4 regions of the Bradyrhizobium sp. BR 1432 genome follow, and region 1 is predicted to be linked to each of the others. Evidence: predicted binding sites of a transcription regulator. Region 1 holds the regulator's gene; each other region holds the start of a gene.
What was found. Region 1 encodes LexA, which represses DNA repair genes until DNA is damaged. Its sites were predicted from a motif close to TGTTCNNNNTGTGTTCNG; they were not measured.

Region 1 (4,209 bases):
CCGCGTCACGCCGTACGGTGTGCTCGCCAATCTCGGCGCGATGCCGGTGGTTTCGGCACTGGTGATGCCGGCGGGCCTGCTCGGACTGCTCGCGGCTCCCTTCGGGCTCGACGGCGTGTTCTGGTGGCTGATGGGGATCGGGAACGACTGGATGGTCGCGGTATCGCGCTGGGTGGCGGCACTGCCGGGCGCAATCGGCCGCATCCCCGCCTTCGGCATCGCGCCGCTGATCGCGGCAAGCCTCGGGATCATCGTGATGGGCCTGTTGCGCACACCCTTGCGCTGGTCTGGTGCGCTGATGTTGTTGGCTTCCATTGCCTGGGGGCTGTCGGTGCGGCAGCCCGACATCCTGATTGCCGGAGACGGCGCGAGCGTCGCGGTGCGCGGCCGGGACGGGCACCTGCATGTCATCCGGGCGAGCAAGGACGGCTTTCTGCTTAGGGAGTGGTTAGCTGCCGACGCCGATCCGCGCGACGCCGGGAGTAGCTCGCTGGCCGATGGCGTGTCGTGTGACGAGGCGGGCTGCGTGACGCCGCTCGACGACGGGCGGCTGGTTGCGCTTTCCTTGCGGATCGACGCGCTGGCTGATGATTGCAGCCGCGCCGCGCTGGTGGTGACGCGGCGGCCCGCGCCGCCGGATTGTGCGGCGATGGTGGTCGATCGGCAGCGTCTCACCAGTCAAGGCGCGCTGGCGTTGACGCAGCGTGGTGACGGTTTTGCAGTTCAAGCTGTGAGAGCGAGAGGCACAAGCCGCCCTTGGCTCCCGGCCGGCGCCGGCGAGGGTGATTTCGACGGGAGCCTTGCGCCGAAGGCGGCTACGGCCCGCAACCGGGACGCGACTCCGGCGGAGACCGACTTGCAGGCCGACGATTAAGGCCAGACGATTAAGAACAAATGCGAGGACTTGGTCCGGGTCCAACCGGACTTTCGCAGAACATAAATCATACCATCTCGCCGGCCTCGGCCGGCGATGGCATTTTCAATCCTGGCCCGACCTGGTGGCCAGGGACGGCTCAGCCGATCGGCAGACGCGTGATCGTCGGCCGGCTGTCGGCATCGATCTGCGGCTTGTGCTCGCGCTCGCCGACCGGCTGCGTCACCGGCAGTTGCAGCACGGTTGCGCGCTGGCCTTCGACGAGCTGCGTCACCAGCACGTATTTGCCGTCGGGGAATTCGATCGCGTCATGATGGCGATCGGGAACGTGCGGATCGATCTTGCCGAACTTGCCGACGCGGGAGTTGATCGTGCGCGTCCAGATCCAACGATTGTCGTAACGGACGTTGTCGGCGAAGGCGAGCTCCGTTCCCGGCAGCAGGCAGACGGCCACGGTCGGGTCGGCCGCGGAAGCAAAACCGCGCGTCGAGGTGCCGCGGAACGTTGTCGACACGATCGTCTCGCCGACTTCGGCGGGGCGCGATGCAACGGCATGCAGACTGTAGTCACACATCGGGTGCTCCTATTCGAAGATAGCAACCCGCGCCTCTTTCGGAGGCGCAAGCCTCTATCAGAGTGGAAGCACGTAACGTTCTGCTTGGTTGTGGGCGAATCTGCGGCTGGCGTCAGCAGGATGCGATCACATTATCTTTCCCGAATCCGATAGGAACAAAGTTCGCTTTAGTGCATTTGGCGGATGCGAGCGTCAGCGGCCTGCGGGCGCCGACCATCGGAATATGGCCAACTCGGCTGTGGTTGTCGCGCGACGGCATTTCGGGCGCTACGCAATTGCTCGGTCGTTGTTGCGTGCGCCGACTTGCGGGGATGGTGCTGCGATTGTGCTGCGAATGCTTGCGCTGCCGATGCAGCGATCAGCATACTGGCGAACGCGCTCAAAACGATCTTGCGCATCGTTGTCTCCTCGATCTCTTGAGCCGCAAAGCGATGAGTGCTTCGGGCGGCATGTCGAGGACATAGCGCTGGGAGAGGGGCCAGATAATCTGCCCAAGATCAGAAAGACTATCCAGCTGGAGCGGACAATCCGTCCGCTCCAATCGGAATCATTGATATCGAATGACCGCTGGGTCGTCTCAGTACTTGCGGTACAGCCCGATCAGCTTGCCCTGAATCTTCACCCGGTTCGGCGGCAGGATGCGCACCTCGTAGGCGGCGTTGGCGGGTTCGAGCGCGATCGAGGCGCCGCGGCGGCGGAAGCGCTTGAGCGTCGCTTCCTCGTCGTCGATCAGCGCCACCACGATGTCGCCGGTATCGGCGCTCTCGTTGCGCTGGATCAGCGCCATGTCGCCGTCGAGGATGCCGGCCTCGACCATCGAATCGCCGCGCACTTCGAGCGCATAGTGTTCGCCCGAGCCGAGCATGTCGGGCGGCACGCTGATGGTGTGACTGCGGGTCTGCAACGCTTCGATCGGCGTACCGGCTGCGATGCGACCCATCACGGGCACCGCAACGGGACGCTCGCCCTCGTCGGCGGGCGGACTGGAGCTCGCGCGCACCTTGCCGAGATTGCCCTCGATGACGCTTGGCGTGAAGCCGCGGCGGTTGCCGGCGGCGGCCTGGAGCTCAGGCAGCTTGATCACCTCGATGGCGCGAGCGCGGTTGGGCAGGCGGCGGATGAAGCCGCGCTCCTCCAGCGCGGTGATCAGGCGATGGATGCCCGATTTCGAGCGCAGGTCGAGCGCATCCTTCATCTCGTCGAAGGAGGGCGGCACGCCGCTTTCCTTCAGACGTTCGCTGATGAACCGCAGAAGCTCGTATTGTTTGCGCGTTAACATCTCGACCAAAGTCCCCCGGTCGATGTCGTTCGATTCCGAGACGCTGAATTGGAGCGGCGAACCGCTACATCCTCGAAACAAATCATGAACGGACACTATATGTTCGATATGTGTTCCGCAACTGCTTAATTTACCGTGAACGCGACAAAGTTCGCGGAACACGTGTGGTGGTGCGCTCAGACGGGCAGGCGCAGCACCTCGCAAGGCGAGCCGGCTCCGGCTTTCGGCGCGAACGGTGCGCGCACGAGAAGTGCCTGCGCCGCAGCGAGATTCGCAAGCAGCGAGGAATCCTGGTGATTGACGGGAACGGCCACCAGCGTGCCGTCGTCGCGCTGTTCCAGACGTGCGCGAAGATAATCCGCGCGCATATCGTTTGCGCCCACATCGCGGCCGAGCACGGCGCGCTCATGGCGGTGATGAATCACGGATCGACCCGACACCGCACGAATCAGCGGGACCATGAACAGGAAGGCGCACACATAGGACGAGACGGGATTACCCGGCAGGCCGATCACGCGCATCGCGCCGAGCCGTCCATGCATCATCGGCTTGCCCGGGCGCATCGCAATCTTCCAGAACGCCATCGAGATACCTTCGTCCCTCAGCGCCTGCTGGACAAGATCGTGGTCGCCGACCGATGCACCGCCGGTCGTGACCAGGATGTCGGCGCCGCTCTCGCGGGCGCGGCGGATGCCGGCGGTGGTGGCCTCCAGCGTGTCGGCGGCAATGCCGAGGTCGATGGTGTCAGCCCCCTCGCTGCGGGCGAGCGCGTGCAGGGCATAGCCGTTGGAATAGACGATCTGGCCGCGGCCGGGCGTGGTGCCCGGCATCACCAGTTCGTTGCCGGTGGCGAGGATCGCGACCTTCGGACGGCGGCAGACGGCAAGCTGGGGGTAATTCATGGCGGCGGCGAGCGCGAGGTCGCGCTCGGTGAGGCGGGTTCCCTTGCGCAGGAGCACGGCGCCTTCGGAGAAGTCGACGCCTGCGGGGCGGATGTGCCGGCCGGGAATCGCGGCTTCCTTGATCGTGATGCGCTTGCCGTCCGCGACCGTATCCTCCTGGATCACGACGGCGTCGGCACCGTTGGGAACGACGCCGCCGGTGAAGATCCGCACGGCTTCGCCGGCGCCGACCGTTCCCGCGAACGGACGCCCCGCGGCTACCTCGCCAATCACCGTCAGCTGGGAATCGATCGCCCCCGCGTCGGCCGCGCGCACGGCATAACCATCCATCGCGGACATTGCTTCAGGCGGCTGCGTGCGCAGCGCCGCCACGTCGCGGGCGAGCACACGGTGGAAGGCTGCGTCGAGAGCAACCATTTCCTCGGCCAGAGGCTCCGCGCCGGCAAGCACGGCGGCAAGCGCATCGGAAACCGGCATGAGAGCCACGGCGAAAACTCCTGCTCGCGGACGAATTGGCAGGAAGCCTTCTAGCCGAGCGCGAGCGCAGAGGCAAAAGAGCAGCCGAGCGGGATGATCATCC
Region 2 (4,209 bases), 4.9 Mb from region 1:
GCGCTGCGCGGCGGGCCAGAGCGGCGATCAGTGTCTCACTGAGGCGCAGATCAAGGCCGTGAACACGCTGCATGGCACCTACAAATTCCCGTTCGCGCTCGCCAATGGTCTCGACGATTATCCGGGTTGGGGCATCTCCGGCGAGGACACGCCGGCAATCGGCCCGACCGGCGGCTGGGTGGCCTGGTGGCTCGGCACCGCGCCGCCGGCGCAGCCGCCTGCGCCCAACAATGGCATCGCCTGGATCTATGGCGCCGGAGGCATTCAATATGTGTTCGCGCGCGATCCCAAGCTTGACGTCACCACCTACAAGCTGGAGGAGCACAAGGCGCGGCTGCTCGAAGTCTCCAAGCTGATGGATTCGACCGATCCCGATCTCAGCCGCTTCCGGATGCGCGGCGGTCGGCTGATCATGCTCGAGCACATGGCCGACTACGCACAGAGCCCCTATGCCGGCATCCGCTATTTCGAGAGCGTCGAGCGCAAGCTCGGCAAGGCCGAGACCGCCGAGTTTGCGCGGCTCTACACCGCCCCCGGTGTCGACCATGTCGGCTCCGGGGCGCCGGCCAATGTCGACATGCTGAGCGCGCTGGTCGACTGGGTCGAGAACGGCAAGGCGCCCGGCGATCTCGAAGTCACCGAGCAGAAGATCGAGGCGCCGTCGTTTGCGGTGACCCGCGCGCTGCCGCTGTGCCGCTGGCCAGCCTGGCCGCACTACAAGCGCGGCCCGTTGACGGAGGCCTCGAGCTTCACCTGTGCGCCCTAAAGGGAGGAGGCCGGCTGGCCTTCGCGACTAACTTCATCCCGCTGCCATCTCCTGCGCGCCGCCGAGCAGGCGCGCATTGAGGCGGCCGCCGGAGAACAGCATGTCATCGAGGGCCTCGTCGATATCGGCTGACGTTACGGAGTTGCCGCCATCGCGAGCGAGGCTGGCCTGCGCCAGCCGTCGCATCAGTTCCTTGATGAACGCGCAGCTCGTGCCCTCGCTGCGTCGGGCGGCCTCCGCGACGACCGCATCATTGAGCGGCAGTCCTTTGCCATAGAGCCGAGCCAGCTTGTTGCGGCCGGTCTCGTCAGGCAGGGGCACTTCGATCGCCTGGTCGATGCGACCGGGGCGACCGGCGAGCGCACTTTCGAGGTCCTCCGGCCGATTGGTGGTCAGGATGAACAGGATGTCTGCGTCCTCCTTCAGCCCGTCCATCTCGTTGAGCAATTTGTTCAACATGGACTCCTCACACGGCCCCATGTCGTCGCGGTCGCGGGCAATGAGATCGACGTCCTCGATCACGACCATCGACGGCTGAAGCAGCCGTGCCAGGCTCATATAGGCACCGAGAAGGCCGATTTGCTCGGCGGTGATGATCAGCGTCGTATGCCCGGCAAATGTGTTGCGAGATAGCGGATCGTGTGGGTCTTGCCCGTGCCGGGCGGCCCGTACAAAAGGATGCCCTTGCGTGTCGACTGGCCAAGCCGGCGCAACTGATCGCGCGTGCCGACGAAATTCAGCACGTTGCGATCGAGCAGCCGCAAGGTCCGCTCCGGGAGGATCACCTCGTTCCGCGACACCGGCGGCAACCGATGCACGGTGATGCCGCGCGAGTATCCGCGATAGTCAGAGTTGGCATCAAGCGAGAGGATTTTTCCGCGATAGGTGCGCGCGGCTTGCACGGCCTGTTCCAATTCGCCGAAGCATTGCTGGACGAGGACTGCGCCTGCGGTGCCCGCAGGCACAACGATTTCTAGTCGAATCCCCGGCTCGCGGCTGTATTCGCGGTGCGCGCAGAGCAATACCGCGTAGCGAAGACCATCCTGCTCGCACAGCCACAGACCGTTATCGAGGCACTTGACCGGGCTCTTCTCGCCGACATCGAGGTCAGAATATTGCAGCGGTGCAATCGCGAGCGCGTTGCGGCCTTCCCGAAGGAGCCGTGAAATCGACAGCGTTTCGTAGCGCTGTTCCTCGTTCAGCCCGAAAAGCCGGATCGCCTTGCCGAACAGGCGGTCGATCGCGGCCTGGAGATCTACCCGCATATGGCCGGGAAACTGACGGATCGTGGTCACGAGCTTGCTGCGTGGGACGCCGGTGAAGTGCCAGTCCAGCACCTCGCAGGCGTGTTCGAGCTCCTTTTCCGGTTCTTGCGGCGCATTCACGGTGTCTGCGGCGCGCATGCAGTCGTTGCATAGCCACACGGTACGGCTGCCGATGCGAACATCCGTCTGCCCTTTCGGCTTGCCGCAGAGCTCACAGGGAGTCCTGATCTCTTCCAGCGTGATCTTCAGGGGATGCTGGCCCAGCCAAATATATTGACTGGCCGACTTGAAAAGCGCCTCTGCGACGGATTGCGGGTAGGGACCGCAGGCGGCTTTCTCCTCGCGCTCGATCCGCATCATCAGAGCGGCTGCTTCGCGGTCCGACTTGCCAAAAACCTGGCGGAGCAGCCCGATGACGAACTCGTCCGGCGTGTCGTCATCGTTGTAAATCACGAGCTGAGCCGGCTCACGCTCGCCGCGCACATCGTCCGTCATGAAATAACTCCGCCACAACCAAAACTAGAACAGAACAAATAAGGAACATAAAAAGAGCCGGCGGTCAAGCGTGTGGCGCTTAGCAAGCTCTTTTGACAATCCCACCAACCCCGATATATATTTCGCATGCGAACTAAAGTACCCCACCATCGGCTGATCTACCTGCTGAGCGTCGCGCAACGCCGGTTGCAGCGCTGGATGGCGGCTCGGCCCGAGAGCGAGGTGACGCCGGCGCAGGCCGGGCTGCTCTTCATCCTCGGCCGACAGGACGGCGTGCTGATGGGCGAGGCGGGCGCGGCGCTCGATCTTGGCCCGGCCGGCATTTCCGGCCTCGTCGACCGCACCGCGGCCGCCAAACTGATCGAGCGGCGAGCCGACCGCGAGGACGGCCGCGCCTGGCGGATCTGGCTGACGCCGAAGGGGCGCACCGCGCTGGCGCAGGCGAAAGCAGGCGCGGCGGAGGTCAACGCGGCGCTGACGGAAGGATTTACGGTTGCTGAGATCGACATCGTCGCGCGCTGGCTGACGAGCATTCAGGACAAGTTTCCAAGAGGAGTAGAGGAATGACCGAGCACGTCCGGATCGAGAGCAATGGCGGAATTCTCACGCTGACATTGGCGCGCCCCGACAAGAAGAACGCGCTCACGGACGCGATGTACGGCAAGCTCGCCGACAGCATCGAATCCGCCGAGTTCGATCCGTCGGCCCGCGTGATCCTGATCCGCGGCGAGGGCGACATGTTCACTGCCGGCAACGATGTCGGCGAATTCGCGGCGGTTGCTGCGGGCAAATCGGAAGGCAGCCGCAACGTCGTGCGCTTCATCCAGTCGCTGGCACGATGCACCCGGCCGCTGGTTGCGGCCGTGCAGGGCCGCGCCGTCGGTGTCGGCACCACGATGCTGTTGCATTGCGATCTCGTCGTGCTCGCCGACAATGCGCAATTGTCGACGCCGTTCGTCGGCCTGGCGCTGGTACCGGAAGCCGCCTCCAGCCTGTTGATGCCGGCGCGCATCGGCTATGCCCGGGCCTACGAGATGTTTGCGCTTGGCGAGACGGTGCCGGCGCAGGCCGCGCTGGAATGGGGCCTCGCCAACTGGGTGGTGCCGCTCGACCGGCTCGATACCGAGGCGCTCGCACTCGCCCAGCGTCTGGCCCGCCAGCCGGCCGGCGCGCTCATCGCCACCAAGCGGCTGATGCGCAATGGCGAGGCGCTGGTCGCGCAGATGAACGCGGAGGGCGAGCAGTTCGCGCAGCGCCTGCGCACCGCCGAAGCGCGCGAGGCATTCACCGCCTTTGCGGAGCGCCGTCCGCCTGATTTCACCAAGGTTGGGTGAAGGAACGCGGCCCTACCGGCAGGCACAACCGCGGGTATTTGATTAAAGCCTTAACCAAACCTTGGCATGTCGCGATGCAAGGTGGCCTATTCGTGACGAGTAGGCCCCGGCCCATGGCAATGTTTAAGAAATCGGTAAGCACGCTTCTCCTGGTGTTGATGGCGCTGCTGGCGGTTGGTGCGCTGACCAGCACGGCGATCCAGATGTTCGGCGCCTTCGGCCGCTACAGCGACAGTTTGGAAACCGAACGGCTCGCGAACGCCGACAAGGCGATCTTCCATGGCGTGCTGTCCTTGCGCAACAATCGCGGCGATGCTCAGAGCGCGCTGCTCGGCGAGGACGATCCGCG
Region 3 (4,209 bases), 120 kb from region 1:
TCGGCCAATTGGGTGTTCGGCGTCGAAGGCCAGGGCAACTGGGCCGACTTTTCTGGCGACAATGACAGCGCGCTGTTCGCCCTTCGCAACCGCTCGAAGATCGACTCGTTCGGTTTGATCACCGGCCAGGTCGGCTACGCCTGGAACAATGTGCTGCTCTACGTGAAGGGCGGCGGCGCCGTCGTCGGTGACCGCTATCGGACCTTCGATTTGGCGACAGGCCTCGAGTTCGACCGGGCCAACGAGACCCGTTGGGGCGGCACGGTGGGCGCGGGCATCGAGTTCGGATTTGCGCCGAACTGGTCGGTCGGCTTCGAGTACGATCACATCTTCCTCGGCAACCGCACGATCAACTTCACCGGGTCCGGCAATTTCGTCGGTGCGCCGCTCGGTGTTGTCACGCGCTCCGAGCGCATCAGCCAGGATGTTGATATCGGCTTGATCCGCGTGAATTATCGCTGGGGCGGTCCGCTCATCGCAAAATACTGATATCTACCTGATATCACTGAGAGATTGAAGGCCGGCCCCGCGCCGGCCTTTTGCTTGCGTGCTCTTCGGAACAATAGGTTAGCACTTGCCACGTTTTGGGGGCTGTTGTGGCTTTTCGGAGACACAACTTGCGGCTTTAGTGGTGTAAGCACGGCATTAGTTGGGCCGTTGAGTCCGCTGCCCTTCCGGCATGGAAGGCAACAACAGAAACTGGGACTGGGATTAGATTGAAGATGAAGAAGGTTTTGTTGGCTTCGGCCTGTTTGTTCGCTCTCGCTGCTCCGGCTTCGGCCGCTGATCTCGCAGCCCGCCCCTACACCAAGGCGCCGATCGCTCCGGTTGCTGTCTATAACTGGACCGGCTTCTATCTCGGTGTCGTCGGCGGCGGCGCTTGGGAAGCTACTTCGACCGACCCGAAGATGCAGGGCGGCTTCGTCGGCGGCACCGCCGGCTACAACTGGCAGACCGGCAACGTCGTGTTCGGCATCGAGGCGGATGGCGCCTGGGCTGACGTCAACGCTTCGGCGACCGCGCTTGGCATCACCGTGGCTTCCAAGACCGATGCGCTCGGCACCGTGCGTGGCCGTATCGGCTGGGCCGTCAATAACTTCCTGTTCTACGGGACCGGTGGTTACGCCTGGATCGACAACAAGATCACCCTCAGCGCGCTGGGCGTGAGCGTCTCCGACAGCAAGTGGCACTCCGGCTGGACCGTCGGTGCGGGCGTTGAAGCGTTCTTCGCTCCGCAGTGGTCGGTCAAGGGCGAGTACCTCTATCCGCAGCCTCGGCAGCGAGAACTACTTCTCCAACCTCGGCACTCCGCTGGCGTCCGGCACGATCAACTTCCACACCGTGCAGGTTGGCGTGAACTATCACTTCGGCGGCCCGGTCGTCGCCAAGTACTGATCTGAAGTACTGATCTTCGCGACCGACGTCACATCGTCACGAAAGGCCGGCCTCGCGCCGGCCTTTTTTGTTTTGAGCGCCCTTTCCGCAGTTCCGCCGCTCCTGCCGCCAGATGCCGCCAGCGCACCAACAATCCGTTGACGATTCGCAAAGGCCACTGGAAATCCGCGCCCGTTCTTCCTACGTTCGCTGCCATACCCATTGGCGCCGATCCCGGTTCCGGGCGAAGCGCGCCTTTTGCATTGGCGCGATCGCGCGTCTTTGGGATTCCTTGAGGACCACCGGGATGGACGAAGTGATCAAGGCCAAGCGCCAACAACAGAACGCGGGCTCGAGCCTGCGCGCAATTACGATCCGTGGCGCGCGCGAGCACAACCTCAAGAACATCGACGTCGAGATTCCCCGCGACAAGCTGGTGGTGTTCACGGGCCTGTCAGGCTCGGGCAAATCCTCGCTCGCCTTCGACACCATCTATGCCGAGGGCCAGCGCCGCTACGTCGAGTTGCTGTCGGCCTATGCGCGCCAATTCCTGGAGATGATGCAGAAGCCCGACGTCGATCAGATCGACGGGCTATCGCCGGCCATCTCGATCGAGCAGAAGACGACCTCGAAGAACCCGCGCTCCACCGTCGGCACCGTCACCGAGATCTACGACTATATGCGCCTGCTCTGGGCGCGCGTCGGCGTACCCTATTCACCGGCCACGGGCCTGCCGATCGAGAGCCAGACCGTCTCGCAGATGGTCGACCGCGTGCTGGCGCTGCCCGAAGGCACCCGCCTCTATCTGCTCGCTCCGGTCGTGCGCGGCCGCAAGGGCGAGTACCGCAAAGAGCTCGCCGAGTGGCTCAAGAAGGGCTTTCAGCGCGTCAAGATCGACGGCAGCTTCTACGAGCTGGCGGAAGCGCCGACGCTCGACAAGAAATTCCCGCACGACATCGACGTCGTGGTCGACCGCATCGTGGTGCGCCCCGACATCGGCCAGCGCCTTGCGGAGAGCTTTGAGACCGCGCTGAAGCTCGCCGAAGGCCTCGCCGTCGTCGAGTTCGCCGACGCGCCCGCAGCTGCGCCTGCGGAAGAGAAAGAGAAAAAGAAGACCGCGAAAATCCACGACAAGAGCGGGCCCGAGCGCATCCTGTTCTCGGAAAAGTTCGCCTGCCCGGTCTCCGGCTTCACCATCCCCGAGATCGAGCCCAGACTGTTTTCGTTCAACAATCCCTACGGTGCCTGTCCCGCCTGCGGCGGCCTCGGCGTCGAGCAGCATGTCGACGAGGATCTCGTGATCCCCGACAAGGAGCTGTCCTTGCGCAAGGGCGCGATCGCGCCCTGGGCCAAATCGTCGTCGCCCTATTACGAGCAGACGCTGACCGCGCTCGGCAAGCACTACAAGTTCACGCTCGACACCAAGTGGAAGGATCTCGCCAAGAAGACCAAGGACGCGATCCTCTACGGCTCCGGCGAGGACGAGATCAAGTTCTCCTACCAGGATGGCGTGCGCTCCTACGACACCAAGAAGCCGTTCGAGGGCGTCATCACCAACATCAACCGCCGCTACCGCGAGACCGAGAGCGAATGGGCGCGCGAGGAGCTGGCGAAATATTTCCACGACGTACCCTGCGAGGGCTGCCGCGGGTTTCGGCTCAAGCCCGAGGCGCTTTGCGTCAAGATCGGCGGCAAGCATATTGGCGAGATCTCGGAGCTGTCGGTCAAGAAGGCGGGCGAGTGGTTTGAGACCGTGCCTGATGCGCTCAACGCGCAGCAGAACGAGATCGCCGGCCGCATCCTGAAAGAAATCCGCGAGCGCCTCACCTTCCTGCTCGACGTCGGCCTCAACTATCTCACCTTGTCCCGCTCCTCCGGCACGCTGTCCGGCGGCGAGAGCCAGCGCATCCGCTTGGCCTCGCAGATCGGCTCGGGGCTAACAGGCGTGCTCTACGTGCTCGACGAGCCCTCGATCGGCCTGCACCAGCGCGACAATGCGCGCCTGCTCGATACACTGAAGCGCCTGCGCGACCTCGGTAATACCGTGGTCGTGGTCGAGCACGACGAGGACGCCATTCGCCTCGCCGACTACGTGCTCGACATTGGCCCCGGCGCCGGCATGCATGGCGGCTACATCGTCGCCGAAGGCACGCCCGCCGAGATCATGCGCAACCCGAAATCGCTGACCGGCAAGTACCTGACCGGCGAGCTCGAGGTCGAGGTGCCGGAGCGGCGCCCGCCGAACCATCGCCGCACCATCAAGGTGGTCAATGCGCGCGGCAATAACCTCAAGAACGTCACCGCCGAAATTCCGCTCGGCCTGTTCACCTGCGTCACCGGCGTCTCCGGCGGTGGCAAGTCGACGCTCTTGATCGACACGCTCTACCGCGCCATCGCCCGCAAGCTGAACAATGCCAGCGAGGGCGCCGCGCCGCACGACCGCATCGAGGGCCTCGAGCATATCGACAAGATCATCGACATCGACCAGTCGCCGATCGGCCGCACCCCGCGCTCCAACCCCGCGACCTACACCGGCGCCTTCACGCCGATCCGCGAATGGTTCGCCGGCCTGCCCGAGGCCAAGGCGCGCGGTTACGAGCCCGGCCGCTTCTCCTTCAACGTCAAGGGCGGCCGCTGCGAGGCCTGCCAGGGCGACGGCGTCATCAAGATCGAAATGCACTTCCTGCCCGACGTCTACGTCACCTGCGACGTCTGCAAGGGCAAGCGCTACAACCGCGAGACGCTGGAGGTCCTGTTCAAGGGCAAGAGCATCGCCGACGTGCTCGACATGACCGTCGAGGAGGCCGCCGAGTTCTTCAAGGCAGTGCCGCGCGT
Region 4 (4,209 bases), 4.9 Mb from region 1:
CGTCGAGCTGGTCGAGCGTCTTCTCCGGTGATTTGGCCTGGCACTCGGTATCGCGGAAGGTCGTGAAATCGTGCTTGCCGAGCAGGCGTTGTGCTGCCGCATGCATCGCGTCGGCATCGAGCCGTCGCGGCACGCGCCAGGCGTGGCCGACGTCGAGCGCGAGATTGGCGCGGGTGTTGATGATGCGGTAGCGGTAGTGGCGCTTGATGGCCGAGAAGCGCGCCTCGAAGGTCTCGGGGACGATCTCGGCCTCGAGCACCGCGACCGGATGCGGGCGCAGATGCGCGTTGAGCCCGTCGCGAAAACGATCCGGCGCAAATTGCTTCGCGATGTCGACATGCGCAACCTGGCCGAGCGCGTGCACGCCGGCATCGGTGCGGCCGGCGCCATGCACCCGCGCGTCCGCGCCGGTCATCGCCTTGACGGCAGCTTCCAGCGCGCCCTGCACCGAGGGCAGCGTCTCTTGCACCTGCCAGCCGCAGAACGGCGCGCCGTCATATTCGATGGTGAGCTTGTAGCGGGGCATCTCAATCCGGGTTGTGTCATCATCCGCGAAGGCGGACGATCCAGTACTCTGCGACGGCTCCGTTCGACCGAGACGCCTCGGCGTACTGGATACCCCCCTTTCGCGGGGTGTGACAGCGTCAGCTGAACTTCGAGCCCGCCTTCAGCGGCACGCCACGCAAAAAGTCAGCCGCCTGCATCCGGGCCTTGCCTTCGCGCTGGAGCTCGATGATGCGGATCGCACCCTCGCCGCAGGCGATGGTGAGGTGGTCGTCGAGCACCTCGCCGGGCGCAGCTGAGCCGTTCGCCAATTCACATCGCAGGATCTTGACGCGCGCATTCTCGCTGACGTCCGCGAGCTCGGCCCAGGCACCGGGGAACGGCGACAGGCCGTGGATGTGGCGCAGCACCGCGCGCGCGGGCCTGGTCCAGTCGATCCGCGCCTCGGCCTTGTCGATCTTGGCGGCATAGGTGACGCCGTCCTCGCTCTGCTTTTTGAGCTGGAGCCCGCCGCGTCCGAGCGCCGCCATGGCGCGCACCATCAGATCGGCACCGAGCCGGGAGAGGCGATCGTGCAGATCGAGCGCGGTCATATTGTCAGTGATCGCGAGCCGCTCGGCCATGGCGACGTCGCCGGTGTCGAGGCCGACATCCATCTTCATCACCATCACGCCGCTCTCGGCATCGCCTGCCATGATGGCGCGATTGATCGGCGCGGCGCCGCGCCAGCGCGGCAACAGCGAAGCGTGCAGATTGTAGCAGCCGAGCTTTGGCGCATCGAGGATGGCCTGCGGCAGGATCATGCCATAGGCGACGACGACCGCGGCATCGGCATCGAAGGCGCGAAATTCGTCGAGCGCTTCCGGTGTCTTCAATGTCTTCGGCGTCAGCACGGGAACACCGAGTTTTCGCGCAGCTTCTTCAACCGGCGTGGGCTGCAATTGCAGGCCGCGCCGCCCGCCCGGCTTCGGCGCGCGGGTGTAGACGGCCGCGATCTCGTGGCCATGCGCGACCAGCTCGAGCAGCGTCGGCACGGAGAAATCGGGCGTGCCCATGAAGATCAGGCGGAGGGGCATGGGACGAGACAATCCTCGGAAAGGAACAGAGTACTCGTCATGGCCGGGCTTGTCCCGGCCATCCACGTTCTTTCTCACTCGACGGACGAAGAACGTGGATGCCCGGCACCTTAGCTTGAAGACGCGCTTCGCGCTTTTGGGCTTGAAGACGCGCTTCGCGCTTTTGGCCGGGCATGACGGCGGGGGACGTGGTTACTCCCCCGCGCGCTTGGCGGCTTTCTCGAACTTCTTCATCACGCGGTCGCGCTTGAGCTTCGACAAATAGTCGACGAACAAGACGCCGTTGAGATGATCGATCTCGTGCTGGATGCAGGTGGCATAGAGGCCTTCGGCATCCTCCTCGTGCACCTTGCCGTCGAGGTCGGTGAAGCGCACACGCACCTTCGCGGGACGCTCGACCTCCTCGTAATATTCGGGGATCGACAGGCAGCCTTCCTCGTACACCGAAAGTTCCTCCGAGGAGGAGAGAATCTCCGGGTTGATGAAGACACGCGGCTCGTGCTTGGTCTCGCCGTTCTCGTCGCGCTTGGCGAGGTCCATGGTGATCAGCCGCAATGGCTGCGCGACCTGGATCGCCGCGAGGCCGATGCCGGGCGCGTCATACATGGTCTCGAACATGTCGTCGGCAAGCTTGCGGATCTCCGGCGTGACCTTCTCGATCGGCTTGGAGATCAGACGCAGCTGCTTGTCGGGCAGGATGATGATTTCTCTGAGGGCCATGGCGGCGATTTAAGCTGCGCGCCGGATGCGGTCAATCCGGCCAGGAACTTCGTTAACCCTCCGCTAACCATAAAACTTGAGCTTTCGTTAACCATAAAAATTAGTGGGTCGTTAACCACCGGCGTTCCCTCTTCGTTCGCGCATTCCGGCGAATCGGGTAGAAGGGGCTGCATGAACGAGATCATTGTCATGCTGGGCGACTGGCCGGTGCGCACGATCGATGCGCTGATCGGCTTCGGCGCCCTTGTCCTCATCCTGCTGGTAGTGATTGCGATCGTGATCGCGCGCTCCGGGCGGCGCGGCGCGGAACTCGCGATGGCGCATGCGATCCGGGCCGACGAGCTCGAGGAGCGCCTGAGCGAGGTGCTGCGGGCCCAGAGCGAGGCCTCGGGCCGGGTCGACGCCATGACCCAGGCGCTGGCCGGCCGCCAGGCCGAGATGGCGCGGGCGGTCAACGAGCGGCTGGATTCGGTGACACATCGCGTTGGCCAGTCCATGGAACATTCGACCCGCAACACCATGGAGAGCCTGCGCGCGCTGCATGAGCGGCTCGGCATCATCGACAGCGCGCACAAGAACCTCACCGACCTCACCACGCAGGTCACCACCTTGCGCGACGTGCTCGCCAACAAGCAGTCGCGCGGCGCCTTCGGCCAGGCGCGGATGGAAGCGATCGTCCAGGACGGTCTTCCAAAAGGGTCCTACGAGTTCCAGTTCACGCTCTCAACCGGCAAGCGGCCCGATTGCGTCGTGTTCCTGCCGGACCAGCGCCCGCTCTGCATCGATGCGAAATTTCCGCTGGAGGCAATGACCGCGCTGCACGACGCCCGCACCGACGAGGAGCGGCGCCTCGCCACGCAGCGGCTGCGCGGCGACGTGATGAAGCACGTCAGCGACATCGCCGAAAAATATCTCGTCACCGGCGAGACCCAGGAGATGGCGCTGATGTTCGTGCCGTCGGAATCGGTCTATGCCGAGATCCATGACGGCTTCGACGACGTGATCCAGAAGGCCTATCGCGCCCGCGTCGTGCTGGTGTCGCCCTCGCTGCTGATGCTCGCGATCCAAGTCATGCAGCAGATCATGAAGGACGCGCGCATGCGCGATGCCGCCGACCAGATCCGCACCGAGGTGATCAAGCTGGGCGACGACCTCGGCCGCCTGCGCGACCGCGTGCTGAAACTGCAAAAGCATTTTGCCGACGTCAACGAGGACGTGAGGCAGGTGCTGATCTCCGCCGACAAGATCGAGAAACGCGCCGGCCGAATCGAGGAGCTCGATTTCAGCAAGGCGGATGCGCCCGAAGGCCCACATTTGGTGGCCACCGGTGCGCCGGAGCTGTTTCCGAGGAAGCTCCAGGCGGGGGAGTGACTTGAGGCACACTGTCATGCCCCGCGCAGGCGGGGCATCCAGTACGCTGTGGCGGTGGTGATTGAGCCGAGAGGCCGGTGGTTACTGGATCGTCCGCCTTCGCGGACGATGACAGCGGAGGGGAAGGCGGCAGATGAGTGCACGCCACTACTACGTCTACATTCTCGCCAGCAAGATCGGCGGCACGCTCTATATCGGCGTGACGAATGACCTCGTCCGCCGCATCGCCGAGCACAAGTCTAAACTCATCGAGAGCTTCACAGAGAAATATGACGTCGCCCGGCTGGTCTACTTCGAACAGTTCGACGATCCCGAGAATGCGATCAAGCGGGAGAAGCGGCTCAAGAAGTGGAACAGGGCCTGGAAAATCCGACTGATCGAGCAGCAGAACCCAAATTGGGATGATCTTTATCCCGGGATAGCCGGGCCACCATGATGCCGTCATGCCCCGCGAAGGCGGGGCATCCAGTACGCCGCAGCGGGGGTGATTGAGCCGAGACGCTGGTGGATACTGGATCGTCCGCCTTCGCGGACGATG

Region 2: the regulator LexA is predicted to act here: its motif matches at 2,557-2,574, upstream of ACSKB8_RS06695 (ATP-dependent Clp protease adaptor ClpS).
Region 3: the regulator LexA is predicted to act here: its motif matches at 1,568-1,585, upstream of uvrA (excinuclease ABC subunit UvrA).
Region 4: the regulator LexA is predicted to act here: its motif matches at 2,423-2,440, upstream of ACSKB8_RS06965 (DNA recombination protein RmuC).

Annotation. Positions count from the first base shown of each region.
Region 1 covers NZ_JBPUGF010000003.1:6,289,057-6,293,265, forward strand. Annotated here, with positions in the region: gene ACSKB8_RS30500 (ComEC/Rec2 family competence protein) at 1-874, shown strand, start outside; gene ACSKB8_RS30505 (hypothetical protein) at 1,014-1,448, opposite strand; gene ACSKB8_RS30510 (hypothetical protein) at 1,616-1,846, opposite strand; gene lexA (transcriptional repressor LexA) at 2,026-2,727, opposite strand; gene ACSKB8_RS30520 (molybdopterin molybdotransferase MoeA) at 2,904-4,115, opposite strand.
Region 2 covers NZ_JBPUGF010000003.1:1,367,782-1,371,990, reverse strand. Annotated here, with positions in the region: gene ACSKB8_RS06705 (tannase/feruloyl esterase family alpha/beta hydrolase) at 1-766, shown strand, start outside; gene ACSKB8_RS06700 (AAA family ATPase) at 800-1,324, opposite strand; gene ACSKB8_RS06695 (ATP-dependent Clp protease adaptor ClpS) at 1,363-2,514, opposite strand; gene ACSKB8_RS06690 (MarR family winged helix-turn-helix transcriptional regulator) at 2,653-3,093, shown strand; gene ACSKB8_RS06685 (enoyl-CoA hydratase) at 3,090-3,860, shown strand; gene ACSKB8_RS06680 (methyl-accepting chemotaxis protein) at 3,974-4,209, shown strand, end outside.
Region 3 covers NZ_JBPUGF010000003.1:6,412,547-6,416,755, reverse strand. Annotated here, with positions in the region: gene ACSKB8_RS31155 (outer membrane protein) at 1-489, shown strand, start outside; partial or broken gene ACSKB8_RS31150 (outer membrane protein) at 723-1,395, shown strand; gene uvrA (excinuclease ABC subunit UvrA) at 1,682-4,209, shown strand, end outside.
Region 4 covers NZ_JBPUGF010000003.1:1,429,216-1,433,424, forward strand. Annotated here, with positions in the region: gene truA (tRNA pseudouridine(38-40) synthase TruA) at 1-526, opposite strand, end outside; gene fmt (methionyl-tRNA formyltransferase) at 645-1,580, opposite strand; gene def (peptide deformylase) at 1,773-2,300, opposite strand; gene ACSKB8_RS06965 (DNA recombination protein RmuC) at 2,472-3,671, shown strand; gene ACSKB8_RS06970 (GIY-YIG nuclease family protein) at 3,805-4,107, shown strand.